One region of the Cytobacillus sp. Bac17 genome, then DNA from elsewhere that is predicted to be linked to it. Evidence: a T-box and tRNA genes for the amino acid it is inferred to sense, from the RefSeq annotation. Region 1 holds a T-box; the other regions hold tRNA genes.
The links. The T-box of region 1 lies ahead of argS (arginine--tRNA ligase). A T-box ahead of a tRNA ligase gene usually reads a tRNA of that ligase, here a tRNA-Arg.
Positions count from the first base shown of each region.

Region 2: it encodes a tRNA-Arg, which carries the amino acid that the T-box ahead of argS (arginine--tRNA ligase) is inferred to sense. The anticodon was not compared.
Region 3: it encodes a tRNA-Arg, which carries the amino acid that the T-box ahead of argS (arginine--tRNA ligase) is inferred to sense. The anticodon was not compared.
Region 4: it encodes a tRNA-Arg, which carries the amino acid that the T-box ahead of argS (arginine--tRNA ligase) is inferred to sense. The anticodon was not compared.

Region 1 covers NZ_JALJRC010000022.1:41,077-45,973, reverse strand. Annotated here, with positions in the region: gene NR125_RS21155 (sulfite exporter TauE/SafE family protein) at 180-1,061, shown strand; gene argS (arginine--tRNA ligase) at 1,074-2,759, opposite strand; T-box leader at 2,806-3,066, opposite strand; gene NR125_RS21145 (FtsW/RodA/SpoVE family cell cycle protein) at 3,097-4,281, opposite strand; gene NR125_RS21140 (hypothetical protein) at 4,645-4,897, shown strand, end outside.
Region 2 covers NZ_JALJRC010000002.1:412,491-417,387, forward strand. Annotated here, with positions in the region: gene ilvB (acetolactate synthase large subunit) at 1-1,664, opposite strand, end outside; T-box leader at 1,745-2,000, opposite strand; tRNA gene NR125_RS06435 (tRNA-Arg) at 2,468-2,544, opposite strand; gene NR125_RS06440 (metallophosphoesterase) at 2,689-3,207, opposite strand; gene NR125_RS06445 (XTP/dITP diphosphatase) at 3,204-3,815, opposite strand; gene rph (ribonuclease PH) at 3,817-4,587, opposite strand; gene NR125_RS06455 (GerMN domain-containing protein) at 4,763-4,897, opposite strand, start outside.
Region 3 covers NZ_JALJRC010000004.1:146,807-151,703, reverse strand. Annotated here, with positions in the region: gene NR125_RS08710 (gluconeogenesis factor YvcK family protein) at 1-569, shown strand, start outside; gene whiA (DNA-binding protein WhiA) at 689-1,639, shown strand; gene NR125_RS08700 (HPr family phosphocarrier protein) at 1,669-1,926, shown strand; gene clpP (ATP-dependent Clp endopeptidase proteolytic subunit ClpP) at 1,970-2,575, opposite strand; tRNA gene NR125_RS08690 (tRNA-Arg) at 2,881-2,952, shown strand; gene rpoN (RNA polymerase factor sigma-54) at 3,312-4,643, shown strand; gene NR125_RS08680 (glutaredoxin family protein) at 4,661-4,897, shown strand, end outside.
Region 4 covers NZ_JALJRC010000001.1:772,591-777,487, reverse strand. Annotated here, with positions in the region: gene NR125_RS03865 (type II asparaginase) at 1-616, shown strand, start outside; gene NR125_RS03860 (amidohydrolase) at 846-2,102, shown strand; tRNA gene NR125_RS03855 (tRNA-Arg) at 2,510-2,583, opposite strand; gene NR125_RS03850 (acyltransferase family protein) at 2,838-3,878, opposite strand; gene NR125_RS03845 (methyl-accepting chemotaxis protein) at 4,386-4,897, shown strand, end outside.

The DNA.
Region 1 (4,897 bases):
ATATTCCCCCTAAGTCATTTATATATTTATTATAACAAATATCAAATTAAAATCAATACCTATTTATAATAATTATAAATAAGCAAATTCAAAATCCACAGTATAACCATGGCTGATTATGGTAAAGTGATATAGTACCGCTTAATTGGCAAGACATACAGGTTAGTGAGGATTTTTTAATGGAATATCTCTTATTTATTACGCTCGGAGCGCTTATTAGTGTGCTCTCTGGTTTTTTTGGGGTAGGCGGGGGATTCATTCTTACTCCGACACTCATGCTGTTTGGCTTTTCTCCGGTAGAAGCAATCACAACGAGTTTGCTTTTTTCAATTGGTACCTCTCTTTCAGGCATCTTCGCTCATATCAGGATGAAGAATATATGGCTTAAGCAAGGGCTGATTCTTGGACTAAGCGGCATGGCAGCTACTCAGGCCGCCCATCCCTTCGTGCTGTTTCTTGAGGAAAAGGGCTGGGATGCGTGGGCAGTTCCTTTGTTTTATATCATTCTGCTGTCTTATTTTGCTTTGGGCATGTTAAAAAGAGGGAAAAAATCAGCCAATGCCTCTCCGTCATCTGAACATTCTCCATCCATTGTGAAAATGGTTCTGATTGGATTTTTTGCAGGATTTGTTTCTACGACATTAGGTGTGGGCGGCGGCTTTATTATGGTGCCTTTATCGGTTGCCTATTTAGGGATGATGCCGAAGAAAGCAGTAGGAACCAGCTTGTTTGCTATCATGTTAATCGTATCTGCAGGCTTTCTATCCTACGCTTCCACTGTCAGCATTGATTATTGGATTGGCATTTCACTCGTAACAGGAGGCCTGATAGGGTCACAATTTGGAGCGAAGCTTACCTCCTATTTTGAAAACGAAGAAATCACCTATATGCTCGGAGCCTTATATATGGCTACAGTGGCAAGTGTGATTCTGAAATTAATACATTTGAATTATACCGGCTTAGTGCTGATGGCCATTTTTGTCGGCGGCTTTTTAGTAAGAAGCCTTGTGAAAATGCATAAAGCAAATGCCCGCACAAAGGCAAAAAAGGAGAGACCATAATGGCCTCTCCTTTTACATTTGCCGGGGCACCTTCATGCCGAGTGTCTGCATCCCGTCGGAAAGAACAATTGTGACTGCTTTGACAAGGGCAAGTCTTGATTTGATGCTGTTATCCTTTTCTAATATTCTTACCTGTCCGTAATATTTATTGAAGGCTTGAGCCACATCAATCAAATATTTAGCCAGGACAGAAGGGGAAAGCTGCATATAAGATTGTCTGATTTTTTCAGGATACTGATAGAGCAGCTTGATAATTTCCCAGCTGTAAGAATCAGATAGCCCATTTTCGGCAGATGGAATATTGTCTGCCTTGCGGAGAAGAGAATAGGCCCGGGCATTGGTGTATTGCAGATAGGGTCCTGTTTCTCCTTCAAATGTCAGCATATCTTCAAGTGAAAATTCAATATTATTCATGCGGTCATTTTTCAGATCATGGAACAGAATAGCCCCGATGCCGACTGCTTCAGCGACTTCATCTTTGTTTTCCAAGCCGGGATTTTTAGCTTCGATATTGGTCTTTGCCAGAAGGATTGCTTCATTCAGGACCTCCTCAAGAAGGATGACTCTGCCTTTTCGGGTAGACATCTTTTTTCCATCTTTTAAATAGAGGCCAAAAGGGACATGTCTCATATTATCCGCCCACTCATAACCCATCTTTTTAATAACGCTTTTAACCTGCCTGAAATGGATGCTCTGTTCCTGACCGACAATGTATAGGGAATGATCAAACTGATAGGTTTCTTTTCTATAAAAAGCTGCAGCGAGATCCCGTGTTGCATACAGAGTCGCTCCGTCGGATTTTTTTATCAGGCATGGAGGAAGGTCTTCATCAGGCAGTTGAACCACCTCTGCGCCATCAGACTCAGCCAGCAGGTCTTTTGCCATGAGTTCCTCTATGACGGGTTCCATTTTATCATTATAAAAAGCTTCACCATTGTATGAGTCGAAATGAATGCCAAGCATATCATAAACCCGCTGGAATTCTTTCAATGATTCTTCTCTAAACCAGCTCCAGAGTGCCTGAGCTTGCTCATTTCCGTTTTCAAGCTCTTTGAACCAGGAACGCGCTTCATCTTCAAGGGCTGGGTTAGCTTCTGCTTCTTCATGGAAGCGTATATATAGGCTAAGCAGTTCCTTTATGGGATTTTCCTTCACTTTATCCGGGCTGCCCCACTTTGTATAAGCGGTGATCAGCTTGCCGAATTGTGTGCCCCAATCGCCTAAGTGGTTGATTCTGACCGCTGTATAACCGCATTTTTCGGCCAGGCTGCCGAGGGCGTTTCCAATGACCGTAGACCGCAAATGGCCCATGGAGAAGGGCTTTGCGATGTTTGGCGAAGAGAAATCAAGCACGGCTGTTTTGCCTGCGCCATCATTCTTCTGTCCATATTCTTTTCCTTCGTTCAAAATTTTTTCCATTATGACTGCACCGGCTGACTCTTTGGAAAAGAAGATATTAATGTAAGGACCAGCAGCCTCTGCTTTTTCGATATGCGGTCCCTGAATCAGGCACGCTGTCTCGTCAGCAATAGAGGCAGGTGACTTCCTGAATGCTTTTGCAAGTGTAAAACAGGGAAAAGCAAGATCGCCATGTGCCGGATTCTTTGGCGTTTCGATTAAGTCCGCAATTGCTTCGTCAGAAAGCTGCCCATTCAGCACTGAAGCCAGCTGAGCTGTGAAAATAGCTTTGAAATTGATCATATTAACACCTCCTGGAAAATAAAAAAGCCCGCCTCTATATAAAAATAGAGACGAGCTGAAGTCTACCCGCGGTACCACTCTGATTGTCCAAAGGACCTCTTTTGAAAGGACGTTTCAAAATATGTTTGAACGCATTTCCTAAAGGGGTTTGGTAACGGGACTCCTTACCCGGCATAGCCTACTTTTCTTTCAGCTATGCATCTCCGAAGTGCGCTTCACGAAAGGATTTCCCGACAGGCTTGCACCGTCCCTGTCTCGCTTTTAGGAAAGGGCCCTTTGCTACTCTCTTCATCATAGACACTAAATATATTAATGTTATTATACGCCGTTGGAATTATTTTGCAACATAATTTGAATCCGTTGAAAACATATAAGTTCTGTGATGGTAGCGGATGCTGAAAATCAGGCCCATCGCCATCATGTTTCCCATAAGCGAGCTTCCGCCGTAGCTGATAAACGGCAGCGGAATGCCGGTGATTGGCAGTACCTGAATAGTCATACCGATATTTTGAAATACATGGAAGGTGATCATACTGATGACCCCGACGCAAATATAGGTATTAAAAGGGTCGGTCGTCTCCAAGCCGGTTTTAGTTAAGTGATAGATGAGCAGAAAGAAAAGGCTGATTACTACACTTGCACCAAAAAAGCCGTACTCCTCGCCAATGACGCTAAAAATAAAATCAGTATGGGCATCAGGCACATACACCTGTCTGTCAGTAAACCCTTTTCCGGATATTAATCCTGAGCCGATTGCGAGCATGGAGTTGTACAGCTGCATTCCGGCTCCCTGCTTGTGATTAACCGGGTCAAGCCAGGAATAAATTCGGCTGAACTGATAGGGGTCTATCCCAAGGTACTTCTCTAAAATCTCCGGTGCTATGATGACCAGATAGAGCACCGTTCCCGCGAAAGCGCCAAGGATTCCATAAATCGGAACAAGGATTTTCCAGGTGATCCCGGAAACCAGGATGATTCCAGTTAATATGGCAATGATGACAAGGGCGGTACCCAGGTCTTCAATAATAATCAATCCTAATGGAGGCAATGTGGCAGCCCCTAATTTGATTAGAAGGAAAAAGTCCGTGCCTGCAGTCTTTGCCTGATATTTCAGATGGTGGTCAGCGATGATTTTGCTGAGGGCAATGATAAGGAATACCTTAACAAACTCTGAGGGCTGCACAGAACCAAGTCCAGGAATGATATACCACAATGTAGCCCCTTTGCGCTCTGGTGCAATGCTTTCCGGTGCAATGAATAACCCGACAAGCAATAGGATGCCTAAACCGTACAGCAGCCAAGTAAGCCTTCTGATTTGCTCGCTGTCAAAATACATGACAATTGCCACAATGATAGCTCCGACAACATAATTTTTTATTTGTGAGACGACAAAATTCCCTTCATATTGATTGGAGGATTGTCCGCTGTAAATAGCGATGCAGCTGATGAGGAAAAATAGCAGCAGCAGAAAGCATAACGTCCAATCGAACCGGTCTGAGAATCTATTATTCTTGTTCATTTGTATACACCTGGTTTCTGTACCTTTTTACATTTTTATCCTAACAAAGAAAAATAAACCTTACAATGGAGAACAGAATACATTTTTCTCTGCATGTAGTTAGACGAATGAATCAGCATGATGGTTTCCTGTATTTCCAAAAAACCGGGCAGGCTGCAATTTAAAATTTTTTCTCATCGGCAAAGATATTTTCAGTTATTTTTGCTACAATAAGAGAATAAAATACTGGATGTTTAACAGGCAGTTTCAAAAAGAAGCTGTCTTTTTACTAATTTGTGAAGGCGCTTGCGCTATTCTTATCTGTCTAGCTCAGTGCTTTTCTTTGAAAACACCACTTTGGGTAACGGTTCGGAGGTTTCGTCATTGAAAAGAAGGAATCATGCTATTCGTGATCTCATCTACATCCATCTTAATGAACAGGATCAGTATGTGATGACTTATGGAATTGAGTTTGCAGAGTTTGCCCAAACTCATTCCGATTCTATTAACAATCTGCTGTTGTTAAAGCATCGTTTTGAACATGGGGACTTTAATACCCACACGATGTTCGATTATGTGTCAAGGGACAAGCTGGGCAGGCTGGTTGAGGATGATGTATATGGCTATGGCGATTTTT
Region 2 (4,897 bases), on a different contig from region 1:
ACGTTTTCATCCGGATCCACCCGGAAGTCGATAAGTACTGGTTCGCGGTTATGAAGCACTTCATCCAATAACTCTTCAGCTTCTTCTTCAGATTGAATGACATATCCTTTTATTCCGTAGGCTTCTGCCAATTTTACGAATGATGGCTGTACTGGAATTTTGCTGTGAGAGAAACGGGATTCATAAAATATCTCCTGCCATTGCCGGACCATGCCAAGGGCCATATTATTAAAAATGATAATTTTCACCGGCAGGTTCATTTCCTGTATAATGGCAAGCTCCTGCGTTGACATTTGGAACCCTCCATCTCCGCAAATAGCGAGTACGCATGCTTCCGGGTCGGCCAGCTGAGCTCCGATGCTGGCAGGGAAACCAAATCCCATTGTACCAAGCCCTCCTGATGTCACCCACCTGTCTGCCTTATTAAAGCGGTAGTATTGGGCTGCCCACATTTGATGCTGTCCTACGTCTGTTACGACGATGGCATTCCCTTCCGTTTTTGAATGAAGCATTTCCATGACTTTCTGGGGCTTCAATCGTCCAGACTCTTTATCATAGAAATATGGATATTCCTCCTGCCAGTCCATGATGGTTTCCATCCATTCTTTATGGGCCGGCGGTTTTCCATCCTGCAGAATCAGCTGCTCTAGAGCTTCTTTTGCATCTGAGACAATCGGAATGGAAGTCGGAACGTTCTTGCCGATTTCAGCAGGATCAATATCAATATGGGCGACTGTTGCATGTGGTGCAAAATGCTGTAAGTTTCCAGTTAATCTGTCATCAAATCGGGCTCCAATATTTATCAGCAAGTCACATTCTGTAAGTCCCATATTGGCTGCATAACAGCCATGCATCCCTGCCATTCCGATAAATAATGGATGATCTGCCGGGAACCCGCCGAGGCCCAGGAGTGTGTGAATAATAGGAATTTGCTGCTGCTCCGCATACTCTTTTAATTCTTTGGATGCTCTTCCATGAAGCACGCCCGCACCAGCCAGGATGACAGGCTTTTTCGATCGGCTGACCGCTTCAGTTAATTTCCTTATTTGCAGGTAATTTGGTTTTAATGTCGGCTGATATCCCGGCAGATTCACTTCCTTTTCTTCCTCAGGCTGATCTGAAACTCCCGCAGCGATGTCTTTAGGTATATCGATCAGTACTGGTCCTGGCCTGCCGGTTGAAGCTATATAAAAAGCTTCTTTAACAATTCTCGGGATATCTTCAATGCTGCGGACCTGATAATTGTATTTTGTAATTGGAGTGGTTATCCCCAGGATATCTGCCTCCTGAAAGGCGTCTGATCCAATGACTCCCGTTGCCACCTGGCCTGTAAAAACAATCAGCGGAAGTGAATCCATCATTGCGTCCGCAAGCCCGGTAACAATATTAGTGGCTCCTGGGCCTGAAGTGGCAATTACAACGCCCGGCTTTCCAGATATCCGGGCATACCCTTCAGCAGCATGAATTCCTCCCTGTTCATGACGCGGCAGCACATGAAGAATCTCTGAATGATACAGTTTGTCGTAGAGTGGAAGAACAGCTCCTCCAGGATAACCAAAAATCACTTCAACATTTTCTTTCTCCAAGGCTCTTAATAACAGATCAGCACCGGTGACAGGATGTGTCTCCGTTTTTGTTTCTGTTAAGGCAGCTTCCTGCAGCATTTGTTGATAACCTCCTCATGTTTATATAATTCCAATATAAAAAGCCCTTCCACCCCTAAAGACACCTATCGATTGTAGGTATAAGGGATGAAAAGGCTTTGATAACCTGTTCCACGGTACCACCCTGATTCACGCTTATAGTGCGTGCACTCATGAACAGCCAAATGCTGTCCGTTTTGATAACGGGTGAAGAACACCCGGCAGCCCCTAATCGATCATCTTTCAGGACTGCGCTCAGAGGTGAGTTCATTTTAAGAGGGCATTACCGGTTTTCAGCAGGTCCGGCTCTCTGTGAATGCCTGTCATAAAACTACTTATCCTCTTCTACGCTTTTCATATTCTGATTTCAACCTCATTACACTAACGCTTTAAACCGTTGAATTATTAAATAAAAAAAACCCAAGAAGCTTATTACAAGAATGTTTTCACTAAGATGAAGGTTATAATTCTATTTAACTTAAAGGTGTGAATTTCTTATATTGAGGACTATCTTACGCCCATTTTTATCAGCCGTCAACACCCTTTTTATGAATTATTTGATAATTTCGATTAGTCTGTTTTTGTGTATCCGCTTACATTGTTGATATATTCACATTCTCTGGGACAAAAAAATTTTAGATAATTTTTTTATGAAGGGGTATGACAGCTGAAATCGGTTTAAATTTAAGAGGTTTTAAAATGGCTTAAGTACTGAAGGTTCCACTGGGAGACTACTGCTATTAAAACTAGATTAAAAATAAAAAAACTCACCAAAAAGGTGAGTAAGAATTCGGTAAGATATGTAGTGCTGCCAGATGTGTAAATGGCGTCCCAGGAGAGATTCGAACTCCCGACCGACGGCTTAGAAGGCCGTTGCTCTATCCAGCTGAGCTACTGGGACGTATTGAACATTTTTTCTTGATTGAGATTAATTAACTCAACGACAAGATTTATTATATTAAACAAATGTTAAGAAGTCAACACTTTGTAAGATATTTTTTTATTATTGAGGGAAGACTGGCTTCCCTCAGTTATTATATTCAAATTACTCGCTTTTTACCAGTGAAAAATTTTGTGTCAGTTCAGGAATTTTCCCATTAGATAAGTCATACACATCCAGTGTAACATCCTTTCCCCTGGCTTCCAGTATGACATATGTTTTTTCCTTTCTTCCTCTGGGCAGCCATATGCTTCCGGGGTTAATAAATAATATCCCATCGGACATTTCAGCTCCCAGACCGTGTGAATGGCCAAAGCATACGATATCTGCTTCCATTTCATGTGCCTTGTATGACAGATTCATTAAGGTAGACTTAACGGAATATCTGTGGCCGTGTGTGACGAAAAAGCGGAGTCCCCCAGCTTCTTCTACTCTATCCTCCGGGAACGCTGCCTCAAAGTCACAATTTCCTCTTACAGCAGCGTAGCCTCTTAATGAGTCATGATCTGCCTGAAGCTCAGAATCTCCGCAATGAATCATCAAATCCATATCAGGATGCATTTCGCGGATTTGGCTGAGTTCAGAGGTTAACCCATGGCTATCACTGACTATCAGAACCTTCATGAGTTCTCAGCTCCCGTCACAAAAGAAGGAAGCAGCTCCTCCAGCTTTTTGAGAGCATGCGCCCTATGGCTGATCTGGCTTTTTTCCTCCGGCATTAATTCAGCCATTGCTTTGTTTTTTTCTTCTGTAAAGAAAATAGGATCATAGCCAAATCCATTAGTCCCTCTTTTTTCTCTTAAGATATGGCCTTCACAAGTTCCTGCAACTGTTACAGTAGTTTTTCCGGGTGCAGCGATTGCAAGAGCACAATAGAACCGCGCCTGCCGCTTATGATCCGGAATACTTTCGAGCTCATCCAGAACCTTTTCCATGTTTTTCTGGTCGTTTTTTTCTTCTCCTGCATAGCGGGCTGAATAGATGCCTGGCTTTCCTCCAAGCGCATCAATGATCAATCCTGAATCATCGGCAATTACCATTCTTCCAAAAGCTTCAGAAACGGCTTCCGCTTTCAGAATGGCATTCTCTTCAAACGTGCTTCCTGTTTCCTCTACATCATGAAAATCAGGATAATCCAGCAGCGTTTTAACTTCATACCCAAGAGGTTTGAACATCCGTTCAAACTCTCTGGCTTTGCCTGCATTTTTAGTAGCGATAATCACTTCCTGCATGCTATGACCTCCCCTCCAGCTTTTCTCTTTTACTTAGAATACTTTCTGTGATTTTCTCTCCAAGCGCAGCCTTTTGAAACTCAAACAGCTCTGATATCCCTTCCTGTGCAGCACCCAGCATTTCCTGCAGCTGGGTATAAGAAAAAGTCGCTTCTTCTCCCGTTCCCTGAAGCTCCACAAACTCACCGCTGCCAGTCATAACGACATTCATATCTACTTCCGCTGAGGAGTCTTCAATATAATTCAAATCCACTGCAGCCTGCTTATTTTTAAGAATTCCCACGCTTATGGCAGCAAGGAAATCATTTATTGGGTAGTGAGCAAGTTTCTTGCTGCTGTACAGTTTATCCATCGCCTGTGACATAGCGACAAAGGCTCCTGTAATAGATGCTGTCCGGGTCCCTCCATCCGCCTGGATTACGTCGCAATCAAGCCAAACCGTTCTTTCGCCAAGCGCATCAAGATCCACCACTGCGCGGAGAGCACGGCCGATCAGACGCTGGATTTCCATTGTTCTACCTGAGATTTTCCCTTTTGCCGATTCCCTGATGTTTCTCTGTTCGGTTGCTCTTGGAAGCATGGAATATTCAGCTGTTATCCAGCCTTTCCCCTGTCCCCTCATAAAAGGAGGGACCCTCTCATCGATACTTGCTGTGCAAATCACCTTCGTGTCTCCCACAGTTATAAGCACAGAGCCCTCAGGATGCTTTAAGTAATCTGATTCAATATGTATAGGCCTAAGCTGCTTCGGTTCACGTCCATCTGCACGCATAAGCTGATTCCCCCTTCTTTTCCATATGTAAAAAAATAATTTATCCAGAGCATCGCCCTAAGTATGTTTTTGTCCAGGTACATTGGCATGCCTTCATTTTACCAACAAAGAAGAGGCGGCATTAAATGCCAACCTCTTTTTCCTGTTATTATATAGTATAACAAAATCTGCTCTATTAAAAACTTCCTGTATTCACATTTTCAGGACGGGTTACAGGCTCAGATAGTTTTTGGCCATCCTCATTGACAATCTCTGCTTTGCCATCGACTGTGACAGCCACGCTTTCGATGCCCTTTTGTTCTGTCAGTGA
Region 3 (4,897 bases), on a different contig from region 1:
TGGAAGACGGGACCATAGTATCGGGAGAATCAAAGATTCCCTATTCCGGCAAAAAAATTAAACGGGTATTTTTAACCCCTAAAAATATCAAAGCCCTGCCTGAATCACTGCAGGCAATCAGACAGGCTGATATGATCATCATAGGGCCTGGAAGCTTATATACCAGTATTCTTCCAAACCTGCTTGTCCCTAGGCTGGGACGTGAGGTCTGTCATTCTAAGGCGAAAAAGGTGTATATATGCAATTTAATGACACAGGCAGGAGAGACGCTCGATTACACGGCAAGTGATCACGTAAAAGCATTGTATGATCATATGAGCTGTGCTTTTATCAATACCATTCTGGTAAACAATGAGGAAATTCCTCCTCATATTCAGGAGAGGTACAGCGAGGAAATGGCAAAGCCTGTTGTGTATGATACAGGTGCTCTTACCGAACTGGGCCTTGAAATAATGCACGGTGAAATTGTCAGCCACGAAGGCGGGATCATTCGCCATGATACAAAAGAAGTTGCCCAAATGCTATATAATTTACTTTTACATGAAACCAATAGGCGTTTTAACGCGTAGTATACAGGTGTGAAAGGGCTTTTGCCGGTAAAAAAATAAACTGTGCATACGTTTGCTCAGTAAAGAATATCTTTTTATATGCTACTGGCTTAGCGCTTTTGCGGATAGGAGGTGAAGGGATGTCTTTCGCTTCGGAAACGAAAAAAGAATTGACGAACCTGGAAATAAAAGACTGCTGCGGGAAGGCGGAATTGTCCGCCTTAATCAGGATGAATGGTTCACTTTCTTTTTCCAGCCGGAAATTGATTGTGGATATACAGACGGAGAATGCAGCAATTGCAAGAAGGATTTACACTCTGATTAAAAGGAATTACAACGTTCAGGTCGAGCTCCTGGTCCGGAAAAAAATGCGGCTGAAAAAGAACAATGTTTATATTGTCAGGCTAACGGAACAGGCCAGCATGATTCTTGATGATCTGAAAATTTTAAGCGAGGGATTCGTATTTACACACGATATTTCCAATGAGCTCATAAAAAAGAAATGCTGTAAGCGTTCTTATCTGCGCGGTGCATTCCTTGCCGGGGGATCGGTAAATAATCCGGAGACCTCCTCCTATCATTTGGAGATCTTTTCACTTTACAAGGAGCATAATGACTCCCTGTGTGAATTGATGAATACGTTCGGGCTGAACAGCAAAACGCTTGAACGGAAAAAAGGCTATATCACGTATTTAAAGGAAGCCGAAAAAATAACGGAGTTCCTAAATATTATCGGTGCACACGCAGCTCTGCTCCGGTTTGAAGACATCCGGATTGTCCGCGATATGCGAAACTCGGTCAACCGGCTCGTAAATTGTGAAACAGCGAACTTAAACAAAACAATTGGAGCTGCTTTGCGCCAGGTGGAAAATATCCGGTTCATCGATCAAACTGTCGGACTTCAGGTTCTTCCTGACAAACTGCGGGAAATTGCCGAATTGCGTGTAGCTTACCAGGATGTCACTTTAAAAGAGCTTGGGGAAATGGTCTCAGGCGGAAATATCAGTAAATCGGGTATTAATCACAGATTAAGAAAAATAGATGAAATCGCTGAGAAACTCCGGGCAGGCGACACTATAGATGCTCACTGATAGAGGGATCAGCAGGGAGGAGATATACAATGGCGGAAAAACAGGTTGAAGTTAAGCTGAAAACAGGATTACAGGCACGTCCGGCGGCATTGTTCGTACAGGAGGCCAATCGGTTCTCATCCGATATTTTTCTGGAGAAGGACGGAAAGAAGGTAAATGCCAAAAGCATAATGGGGCTGATGAGTCTGGCAGTAAGCTCAGGATCGGTCATTACCCTCAAGGCTGAAGGGAACGACGAAAACGAAGCTCTTGAGGCACTTGCGAACTATATTCAAAAGGAAAACTAAAACAACTCGCATCGGGAAGATGCGAGTTGTTTTTTTATGCTTATTATTTATCTTTCTTCTCATCCAAAGAGTTTCTGGTAATGATTTGGTCAACCAAACCGTATTCAAGAGCTCTTTCAGCTGTCATAAAGTTATCGCGGTCAGTGTCTCTCGCAATGACTTCAAGCGGCTGTCCAGTGCGCTCTGAAAGAATTGTGTTTAATTTTTCGCGAAGGAAAAGAATGCGCTTTGCAGCGATTTCAATTTCAGTCGCCTGTCCCTGAGCTCCGCCTAGCGGCTGATGAATCATGACTTCACTGTTTGGAAGGGCAAAACGCTTGCCTTTCTCACCAGCAGCAAGAAGGAACGCACCCATGGATGCTGCCATACCGATACAGATCGTTTGTACCTTTGGCTTGATAAATTGCATCGTATCATAAATAGCCATACCAGCTGTAATGCTACCGCCCGGGCTATTAATGTAAATGGAAATGTCTTTTTCAGGATTTTCTGCTTCAAGGAATAAAAGCTGGGCAACAATTGAGTTTGCCACATTGTCATCGATTGCGCTTCCCAGCATAATGATGCGGTCTTTTAAAAGGCGGGAGTAAATATCATAAGCGCGCTCCCCGCGGTTTGTTTGTTCAATAACTGTAGGGATTAAGTTCATTTTCCAATTCCTCCTTCAAGATAAGGTCAACACACAAGATGAACAAGCATGTTCTTCCAAGTAAAGAAAATTTTTTAACTCCTATGTATTATCATGATACACTGATGGTCAATTAAGGTCAAACAAATCGCATAGAATTTGTGCTTGATTCGTTCGACACTTTTTTCTGTGCTGTGCTATCTCATTCCATGATACCCATTGTTCCAATTTTTAAACTAAAAGGAGGCTTGCAAAGTGAATAAACTTATCATATAATTAGTTATCGTAGCGGCTGAGCGCTTGGTCAGCCACCTGTTAAAATATCTGCCCTCGTGGTGCAACGGATAGCACGTGAGATTCCGGTTCTTAAGATGTGGGTTCGATTCCTGCCGAGGGCGCTGCCAAAACTCCTTGTCTGATATGGACAGGGAGTTTTTACTTTTTACGCTATCCGCAAATAAATCCAGCCTATGCGCACACAAAAAAATTTATCCGCAAGTAAATTGGCCCTATACGCAAATAAAATTCCTCTATCCGCACATAAATCTAAAAAACTTCCTAAACTTAAGCCTGAATTTCAAAAAAATCCTTAAAATCCACAGTTTTCACCATAAAAAATGAATATTCTTCCCTCTTCCATGCATATTGTGAAGTATTCAGAAAGATGGTAAAGTGCCCGTGCGATTGGCATTTGCCAAGATATTTCCATACAACATTTACCTGGAATATTGTAAAATGGGGACAGGGGGAATGTACGATGAATTTGAAAGCTGGGTTATGGCAGCAGCAGACAATGAAATTAACAATGACACAGGAGCTGACGCAGGCGATTGCCCTTCTGCAATACAGCACACAGGAGCTTTCTGCTTTTTTGGAAAGCAAGGCGCTTGAAAATCCCCTTTTAAAAGTAGAGTCCGGTCAAGTCCAGACGATGGATCCCCGTTATGACCGTGTCAAACCGACGAGAATAAAAGTCGAAAAAGATAAAATAAATTGGATTGAGCAGATTGGCTGCGGAAAGACGATGAAGCTGGATGAATATTTGAAGTCGCAGCTTCATTTGAAATTAAACAAGGACGAACAAAAAGTAATTGAGCATCTTATTGAGAGCCTTGATGAAAACGGTTACTTGCGAGCGGATTTGCAGACAGCTGCCAAGGCGCTCCAGATGCCTCTTGAAAATATGGAACAGATGCTTGAAGAATTGCAGGAACTCGAGCCTGCTGGTGTTGGCGCGAGGAATCTCCAGGAGTGCCTTTCCCTGCAGATTAAGAGATTGCCAGAGAGAAATGAACTCGCTGAAATTATTTTAGCTGAATACTTTACCTTTTTTGCGGAGAAGAAATGGAAAGAGATTTCCAAGCAGCTTGGTGTGGGGCTAAAAGAGATTCAGGAGGTATTCGACCTTGTGCAGACCTTGAATCCTAGGCCGGCTTCATCCTTCCAAAGCGAGAAATCGGCATATATAACACCGGACGTGATAATTAAGTGGGATGGAAACTCCTTTTCTGTAAGTGTTTTTGATGAAGTGCTTCCTAAAATCAGTTTTAATGAAGGTTATTATAAAAAGTTTGCGGCCTCTGGAGACCGGAATGTCAGCCGCTTCCTTCAGGAAAAGCAGCAGGATTATCAATGGATCATGAGGAGCATAGAGCAGAGAAAAGAGACTCTTGCGAATGTGACCCTTAAAATCGTTGAAAAACAGCAGGACTTCTTTATAAAAGGACCTTCACATCTGAAGCCGATGACCATGAAGGAAATATCAGATGAACTCGATATTCATGAATCAACTGTCAGCCGTGCTGTCCGGGAAAAATATGCGCAAACGCCATATGGGACCTATGAGCTGAGGTCGTTTTTCTCAAGCACGATTAAAACAACATCCGATGAAAATACGTCTTCACAGCAGGTCAAGACGATAATTGGTAAAATGATAGAAAAGGAAAATAAGCAAAAGCCTTTATCCGACCAGGAGCTTGTGAAGCTGCTGAAGGAAGAAGAGGGGATGGTTGTCAGCAGAAGGACGATAGCAAAATATCGGGATCAGCTGGGCATCCCATCATCATCTAAACGGAAAAGGTATGACTGATAAAGGAGATTTGCTGATTGAAACAGCCAGAGGTCGTGTTTTATACACGCAGCAGATGCCCGCTGTGTGATAAAGCCAAGGATGTAATAATGGAATTAAAGAAAGAGTACGAATTTATCTTAATTGAGAAAGACATTGATGGTAGCGATGAACTGACAGAGAAGTATGGGCTCATGATCCCGGTTGTTGAAATTGATGGGTATAAAGTGCAGTTCGGGCATATTGATGCCATTACGGTAAGTGAAGCGCTTACA
Region 4 (4,897 bases), on a different contig from region 1:
AAGTGCAGATGGTCCGTTGAATATCTACAATGGTGTAAAAGTTGCTTGTAATCAAGAAGCTCATGGAAAAGGTGTATTAGTTGTCCTTAATGACCGAATTGGTTCTGCACGTTATATCACTAAAATGAATGCTACAGCAGTCGATTCGTTTAAAGCTCTCGAACAAGGTTATATCGGATCAATTGTTGGTGGGAAAGTTTATTTTTATTATAAAGATATCACCTATCTTCATACGACTGAAACCATATTTGATGTTAGCTCCATTAGTAAGCTGCCTAAGGTTTCAATTATATATACTCATCAAGGAGATGAACGATATTTATACGACGCAGCCGTTCAAGCAGATACAAAGGGAATCATTGTAACTACTGCTGGGGGCTATACAATCTCTAAAGAAGCAGAGGCTGGAATTCATGATGCGATAAACAAAGGGGTTATCGTCATACGATCATCTCGACTCAATACGGGAATTGTTAGCCGTACTGATATGGATAATCAACACGCATATATCGTATCTGAATCATTAAATCCTCCAAAAGCAAGGATTCTTCTTATGCTAGCATTAAACTTAACAAATGATAAAAATGAGATTCAACAGTATTTTCATATATACTAATTTTTTGAGTGTCCCTTAGAAGAATGAAAAAAAAAGATTTGATTTTTCACGATTTCATTCAACGAATGATTTTTGAAGGAAGCGAAGATTCACGGTGTGAAAAAAATGGTGTAATGCCAGAAAGAATAAGGTGGATTATTATAAAAAGTTTGGTTTAAGAGACCAACTCCAGTTTTATAGGAGAGGGGAAATGCTAGAGTTCTAAAAAATTTAGTAGAGGAGATCAAAGATGGATATTATAGCTTTAAGGCGAAAGTTTCATATGCACCCTGAGGTTGGATTTACTGAATTTCGAACGGCTTCAAAGATAGTGGAGCTGTTAAACTCGCTTGGATATCATTTAATCTATGGGAGAGATGCAATGGACGGAGATTTTATGAGAGGAGTTCCATCCAATGCGGTTTTAGAGATGGCATATCAAAGGGCATTACTGGATGGTGCTAATCCGAATATACTTCAGAAAATGAAAGGTGGCTATACTACTGTAATTGGAGTTTTAAAAGGTATAAAACCGGGTCCTACCGTTGCATTTCGTTTTGATATGGATGCCTTGCCAATTGCAGAGAGTCAGGATGAGAACCATTATCCTAAAGTAAATGGTTTCCGTTCAAAATATGAAGGGAATATGCATGCTTGTGGGCATGATGGCCATACTGCCATAGGCTTGGGGCTCGCTGAAAAACTGGCGGATGGTCAGTTTGCTGGGACAATAAAGCTGATATTTCAGGCAGCAGAGGAAGGAGTTCGCGGAGCATATGCAATTGTACAGAAGGGGTTATTAGATGATGTGGATTATATGTTTTGTCATCATCTAGGTGCAGATGTTCCGACTGGTGAGTTCCATGGTGGTTCAACGCACTTCCTTTCCTCCACGAAAATGATAGCTCACTACTATGGTGTTGCTGCTCACGCAGGCGGTAATCCGGAAATGGGTAGAAATGCTTTGTTGGGTGCTAGTACCGCCTTATTAAATATACATGCTATCCCGCGCTTTAGTACAGGACCCACCCGAGTTAACGTAGGAATCTTAGAGGGTGGAACAGCAACTAATATCATTCCCCAATATGCAAAAATGAATATTGAGACTAGGGCTCTTACCGAAGAGGAGAATAAAGATTTGGAGGAGAGAGTTAGAAATATCATTACTCACAGTGCATCTATGCATGAGCTTGATCATCAAATTGAAGTTATTGGTGCCGCTATCCCAATTACCTGTGACAATGAACTGGTTGAGTTAACTATAGAAGAGGCAAAGCAAGCAGAAGGATTTACATCATTTGGAAATGGTGAAGGTAAAGGACTCGGGAGTGAAGATGCTAGCTTTATGATAAAACGAGTCCAAGATTTAGGGGGAAAAGGGACTTATATGATTGTAGGTTCCACTATACCCGCACCGCATCATAATCCAAAGTTTGATATTGAAGAAGAAATTCTTCCGCATGCAGTTGAATTGTTTAACCGAATTGCACGTCGAATATTAAAATAATTATTATTTGGATTTAGGTTATCGGTCACAAAGTGAATAATCATAACTTATTTGAAGTGTTTATCAGCATAAATTTGAGAAGTCCCGATTAATGTGATTCCTCTATTACACTTTTTTATGTTTAATATATTCATGTGTTATTGAAGATGAATGTAATTAACTAACGGATTCTTAACTTCAACATTAGCTGCTAATCAGGCAGCTTTTTCTTTTTAAACAACACTGATGTCTTAACCAACAACAGGGGCTTTAGTGGCCGATTAGAGGTATGAAATCATAAATAAAAATCGGTTCGACCCCAAACCGACCCCAAACTTGGTATTCTAAGGATTAGGAATAAACATATTGAATAAAATAAAAAGCGCAAAACCCTTGATATAAATGGGTTTTGCGCTTTTCTTTTGTAGCGTCCCAGGCGAGATTCGAACTCACGACCTACAGCTTAGGAGGCTGTCGCTCTATCCAGCTGAGCTACTGGGACATATTGGCGTAAGTATATTTTTTGTAGTGCAGATAAGACTGGTATATCCTGTTTCTTCCTCTGCAAGCCCAATACAAGGGAGCAAATGCGTCGAAACAGAGCTACAGGGATGTAATTCAGGGATGTTTACGCTTAGCTGAGCTATTGGGACAAAATAATATAACACAGTTATTTATTATAATCCCATAATCAAAAATGGTCAATAGTTATGACTAAAGTAAAAACCGGCCATTAATACATGACCGGTTTCTGTTCTAACTTGTAAGTTTTTTACGATAAAATCTGGCATATGCCTTTGATCTATCTTTTAGCTTCTTTAGCTGTGATGTTCTCAGTTCTATAATAGGCTGCGCAAATGAAGTAATCAGTTTGCTTGAGAGAAGCAAAGTCAGCAGCAGCGATATTCCGGCAAGCAGCAGGAAGTTTTCCGGTTTGCTGAAAAAGCCCTGTACATCACTTTCCCTGAATACCCGTACAAAGAATCCGTGAAGCAGATAGACATAAAGTGTATTTTTTCCTAAATCAGTAAAGAAATATTGTTTGCGGGGCACAAAAGCAAAGAAGCTAAATACCATTATCAAACTTAGGACATAAAAGCCCAATCTCGTTAAGACTGCCCCAATTGAAGCTGCCCCCATTTCAGTATATGGCTTTGAGCCAAGCAGCCACTTATAATCCACTTCAGGATAGAGGTAAAAGCCTATAAAGACTACAGCAAAGATTGCTAATGCACTAATTCTGAACTTTGGCTGGAATAGCGCATAGAAATGCTCCTTCTTTAAATAATAACCCAATAGGAATAAAGGAAAGAACACAAATGTTCTCGATAAACTTAAATAGTTTGAAATCCAATCGGCATATCCGACAGCAAGCCCAATGATAAAAGCAGCTACCAGGGAATAAACCGCTTTATACTTTGCAAAGAATAAAAGCATGATATTCCAGCAAAACATACTGATCAGGAACCATAAAGACCAATGCGGGTTAAAAGGATCCAACTCAAAGGTGCCTTTATTATATAAAAAATAATAGAAGATCGAATAAATAACCTGAAAAATAATATATGGCAGTATGAGCTTTTTTGCAATTTTCTTTATATAGCCTTTTTTATAAAAGCCTTTTGCAAAAAAACCGGATACCAGTATAAATGCTGGCATATGGAACGTGTAGATTACCTTATATAAAGTATAGATTGTTTCATTATCTTCAATAAAAGAGCGGAGTAAATGTCCGAAAACGACAAAGAAGATTAAAATAAACTTCGTGTTGTCGAAGTAATAGTCACGTTGTTTCATAAGTCCTCCTCTATTAAAGACCCCCATAAATACTCTTTCTTTCTTTACCCACTTTAACATGAAGCAAACTTCTTTTCTCGTGTAAATAGAAGGTTTAATTTACAGAAAAAGTAAAAACTTCTAACTCTGAAAATGCTGTCATACTAATTAGAAATTACTGTTATACAAATAAATATTGCTTGTTACTTCATATATTATATGGCTTGAATGGATTTAATTTAAATCTGTTTCAAATTTTATTTAAAGAAAATCATTTTTGTCGCAGATAAAAGGGAGTAGTCCGATTAGTATGTCATGACTGATGCTGACGTGAGAAAATCAGGTTTTTTAAGGTAAGAATTTAAAGGGAATAGGTGCAGGGAAGGCTTTATTAAAATGAAAAATTGGAAAAATAATCTTCAAATGTCTTTTTTGTTCTATTATAATGAATTGAAAGAATAGTAAAAAAGAATTAGGTACATACTAGTTCAATTGTTCGCATCTGGTTCAATCATAAAGGGGGAAGTTATGTTGAAAGGGGTAAGAAAATTTATACCTGGCAATAAGGAAAGAAAAGAATCGTCCAGGTCAAAAAAGTTTAAAATAGGCAAGTATTTAAATAAAATGGCGAGCACGAAATGGTGGAGGAACCTGAAGCTTGGCCAGAAATATGGGGTTGCGCTTTTTGTGACCATTGGACTATTCACGGTTTCCACCGTTCTAACTTTCTTCTTGCTGACAATTGCCAATTCAAAACTGGAGACTGTTAAGGATTCTGGGGAAAAAGCCATTAAGATTACAGAATCAGCGGCCACTTTTCATCATAAAGGGAGCACGATTGGAAACTTTATCATTGACTCCAACCCCAAACATTTAAAAACATTTGATGAGCTGACAGAGGATTTTAATAAATTGAAAGAGGAAATTTCTCCGGAACTGAGCGATTCAAAATCAAAAACCCTTTTTAGGCAAATCGATGAAAATGATCAAAAAATCACCAGTTTATTTCATGATGTCATCGAGCCAGAAGTAAAACTGCA